One region of the Telluria sp. B2 genome, then DNA from elsewhere that is predicted to be linked to it. Evidence: predicted binding sites of a transcription regulator. Region 1 holds the regulator's gene; the other holds the start of a gene.
The links. The regulator NrdR, encoded in region 1, represses ribonucleotide reductase genes. The targets are predictions, from matches to a motif close to CACNANATNTNGTG.
Positions count from the first base shown of each region.

Region 2: ACSUZJ_RS04185 (ribonucleoside-diphosphate reductase subunit alpha) is a predicted target of NrdR. The motif match lies at 973-986, and genes of this name have one in related genera.

Region 1 is NZ_CP196525.1:3,995,570-3,997,765, reverse strand. Features, by position in the region: gene glyA (serine hydroxymethyltransferase) at 1-525, shown strand, start outside; gene nrdR (transcriptional regulator NrdR) at 616-1,074, shown strand; gene pilV (type IV pilus modification protein PilV) at 1,290-1,841, shown strand; gene ACSUZJ_RS17790 (PilW family protein) at 1,838-2,196, shown strand, end outside.
Region 2 is NZ_CP196525.1:914,875-917,070, forward strand. Features, by position in the region: gene ACSUZJ_RS04175 (sigma-54-dependent transcriptional regulator) at 1-482, shown strand, start outside; gene ACSUZJ_RS04180 (hypothetical protein) at 484-654, shown strand; gene ACSUZJ_RS04185 (ribonucleoside-diphosphate reductase subunit alpha) at 1,246-2,196, shown strand, end outside.

The DNA of each region.
Region 1 (2,196 bases):
AAGGCCGAGCACGAGAAAGCGATCAACTCGGCGATCTTCCCGGGCATCCAGGGCGGTCCGCTGATGCACGTGATTGCAGGCAAGGCTGTCGCCTTCAAGGAAGCGCTGTCGCCGGAGTTCAAGCAATATCAGCAGCAGGTCGTGAAGAACGCCAAGGCCCTGGCCGACGCGCTGATCGCGCGCGGCCTGCGCATCGTCTCGGGCACCACCCAGTCGCACGTGATGCTGGTCGACCTGCGTTCGAAGGGTCTCACCGGCAAGGAAGCCGAAGCCATCCTGGGTCAGGCGCACATGACCTGCAACAAGAACGGCATCCCGAACGACCCGCAGAAGCCATTCGTGACCTCGGGCATCCGCCTCGGCAGCCCGGCCTTCACCACCCGCGGCTTCAAGGAAGAGGACGCCACGAAGGTCGGTAACCTGATCGCCGACGTGCTGGACAACCCGCACGACGCCGCGACCATCGAGCGCGTGAAGGCGGAAGTGAAGGTCCTGACCGACAAGTACCCGGTCTACGCGGCGTAAGTAGTACAGTAAGCGTAGTACAGTACCAGAAGTGAAATCGGGGACGGCAGCCTGAAGCCGGGTTGTCGTCCCTTGTAATCCCGGCGCCCCATGAAATGTCCGTTCTGCCAGCATGAAGATACCCAGGTCCTCGATACGCGCGTATCCGAGGAAGGCGACGCCATTCGCCGGCGGCGCCGCTGCGTGCAGTGCGACAAGCGCTTCACCACCTACGAACGCATCGAACTGTCGATGCCCATCATCGTCAAGAAGAACGGCAGCCGCACCGAATTCGCGCCAGCCAAGCTGCGCGGCAGCCTGATGCTGGCCCTGCGCAAGCGCCCGGTCTCGGCCGAAGCCATCGACGCCGCCGTCGCCTCGATCGAGGAAAAGCTGCTCACCAGCGGACGGCGCGAAGTCGATACCGGCCATGTCGGCGAACTGGTGATGCAGGAGCTCAAGCGGTTGGATGAGATCGCCTACATCCGCTTCGCCTCCGTCTACAAGGACTTCAAGGACCTGGCCGAATTCCAGCAGGCTCTGGCCGAAGTCGGTCACCCCCGCAAATAAGAGCGCCTGGCAAACCTCCATGGCGGTGTTGCACCGTCTCGCCGTACATTCGTACTGTCTTCGACGCCGCGCCTTGCCCTGGCGGTTTGTCAGACGCTCTATTCCCGTTTTTGGCAACCGCGCACGCTTGAGGCAACTCATCGGAGCGCAAGGGTGTGCTGATACCTTCACAGCTCGCGCGAAATTGGTCGCGCCCCGACCCTGTGGAGGTGGCTGTGCGGCGGTGTTTTTCCGGTGGCTTTACGCTCGTCGAAGTGCTGGTCGCGATGTTCGTGCTGGCGGTCGGGGCGGTGGGCGCGGCGGCGACCCAGTCGTTCGTGGCGCGCCTGCGCGAACAGGCCGCGCTCGAGTCCGAAGCCGTGCAGCTGGCCGCCTCGCTGGCCGCGCGCATGCACGCCAATCCCGCCCAGATGGCGCTGCCCGACGCCGCCAATCCCTACCTCCAGCTCGACTACGATGCCGCCGCCGGCGATCCGGCCGCGCCGCCGGCGCAATGCTTCGGCGCGACCGACTGCGACAGCGCGGGCATGGCCCGCTTTGACCTCTACGAGACGCAGCGCCTCCTGCGCGCCGCCTTTCCCGGCGGGCGCATCGCCGTCTGCCGGGATACCACCGTATGGAACGCGGCCTTGCAGGCGCCCGACTGGGAGTGCGTCAGCAGCCCATCGGCGCCCATCGTGATCAAGCTCGGCTGGCGCCTGCGCGCCGAGGCGGGCCGGCCCGCGCCCGAGGCGGCCGCCTTCGTCACCCTGGTGGTGCCGGGATGAGCGCCTGTCCTCGCCCGCATGGCAGCCAGCACGGCATGAGCATGGCCGAGCTGCTGGTGGCGATGTCCCTGGGCCTGGGCGTGCTGCTGGCCGGCTCGACCCTGCTCACCGGCGCCAATGCTTCGTATATCGGCCATGCGGACGCGGTCGGCATCGACGACGGCGGGCGCTACGCGCTCGAAGCCATCGGGCGTGCGGTGCGCCAGGGCGCCTACGCCGACCTTGAGCAGCTCGGCGCCGCAGGGCCCGCGCCAGGCGCTCCGGCGGCGCTGTCCGGCTTGGACAACCGCTCGCTCAGCAAAAACACTTTCGGCATCGACAATCCGCTGCCGGGGGCGGTCAACGGCAGCGACGT
Region 2 (2,196 bases), 2.4 Mb from region 1:
TTCTCGCGCGCCTGGCGGGACCGGGCGGCGCATCGCTCGGGCCCGGCGTACTCGACGCCCTGCGCGGCTATTCCTTCCCCGGCAATGTGCGCGAACTCGAGAACGTGCTGGAACGCGCGCTGGCCTTTGCCAACGATGGCGTGATCCAGGTCGAGGACCTGTCGCTGAAGGCGGCGCGGCCGGCGGAGGGCGCGCGTGCCTGGGAGGCGCCCGCGCCGGCCTTGCCGCCCACGCCGGCCGAAGCACCCGCGTCGCCGGCCGCGGCGCCGCTGCCGGAACCGGGCGTGCCGGTCGCGCTCGGCCCGGACAGCCTGCCGAGCAACCTGCCGGCCTACCTGGAGCAGGTCGAGCGCGACATCATCCAGCGCGCGCTGCAGCAGACCCAATTCAACCGCACCCGGACCGCCAGCCTGCTCGGTATCAGCGTGCGCCAGCTGCGCTACCAGATGCAGAAGCTGGATATCCAGGCACCGGAGAACTGACATGCCGAAACTCTTGCGCTATGCCGCCCTGGCGATCGCCCTCATCGCCGCGCTGATGTGGATGAGGCACGAAGCCGCAGTCGACAGTTGCCTGGACGCCGGCGGGCGTTGGGACAATGGTCTGGGCGAATGCGTGCAGGTTCCGTCCTCGTCCGGAGGCGCGGCCATGTAGCATGGAACGGCTTGCGGCTGCCGCGCGGCGACGCGTCGCCCGCCAATCGTGACACGTTCAGCAGTTGATAGTTATCAAAAAGTGTTGTCTTTTCGCCAGTGCAAAACGATGCACTGCGCACCGTTGTTGAGCACCAAACAAGACCGCTGAACAAGTCTTGAGCAGCATGTTAGTGCTCACTCACCCGCGATGGCGCATCTTTTGGCTGAGCCCCGATTGTCAAGAGGTGCGCGGCCAAAAAACGCCAGAAATTGAGAATTTATTCACTTGCACGGCTGCGCGCGCAGGTACTACAATTAGTCCCATCTCAATGTACAGTACTAGATATAGTGGTAGCGGAGTCAACAGTAACACCCGGTAGCCCAGCCTTGTGGGCTGTCAGCCGGTAGCCGCTGACCCAGCAGTATCGCACTTGCTTCGCATTTGCTTCACATGCAATAAATATCCGTAAGCAATAATATTGCCCGGCTTGGCTTTGCCCGGCTGGCAGGGACTTTTTTTCGCTTTTTTAAATAATGGTTGGCTGTTCGCACGCGCGGACGGCCGATTGGAACAACCGGCGGCAGCACGACTGCCCTTCCTGGAGGCTCAATGCAGACATCCCAAGACATTTCAATCCACCCGCAAGCGGCACCAGGAGCGGCAGCCGGCAGCGCTAACGCAGCCGAGATCGCCGCACGCGGCGACTACCGCATCATCCGCCGCAACGGCGCCGTCGTGCCCTTCGAGCCGAACAAGATCTCGGTCGCGATGACCAAGGCCTTCCTGGCGGTCGCCGGCGGCCAGGGCGCCGCGTCGGCCCGCATCCGCGAGCTGGTGGAAGAGCTGACCAATAACGTGGTCGCCGCCCTGATGCGCCGCCAGCCGAATGGCGGCACCTTCCACATCGAGGATGTGCAGGACCAGGTTGAACTGTCGCTGATGCGCTCGGGCGAGCACGATGTCGCGCGCGCCTACGTGCTGTACCGCGCCAAGCAGATGGAAGAGCGCCGTGCCGCCAAGGAAGCCGCCGGCGCCAGCGCCATCCAGGCGCCGCAGATCCACGTGGTCGATGGCGGCGAGCGCCGTCCGCTCGACGTCAACGACGTGCACGCCCTGGTGAACGCCGCCTGCGCCGGCCTGGAAAAGCACGTCGACGCCGACGCCATCGTCGCCGAAACCCTGCGCAACCTGTACGACGGCGTGCCGGTCGAGGAACTGCACAAGTCCGCCATCCTGGCCGCCCGCGCCCTGATGGAAACCGATCCGGCCTACAGCCAGGTCACCGCGCGCATCCTGCTGCACACGATCCGCAAGGAAGTCTTCGGCAAGGAAGTCCCGCAAGCCCAGGCTGCCGCCGAATACGTCACCTACTTCCCGCAATACATCGCCAAGGGCATCGCCAACGAGCTGCTCGACGAAGAGCTGGGCAAGTTCGACCTCGAGCGCCTGGCGAAAGCCATCGTCGCCGACCGCGACCTGCAGTTCGGCTACATCGGCCTGCAGACCCTGTACGACCGCTACTTCCTGCACGTGCGCGAAACCCGCATCGAGATGCCGCAG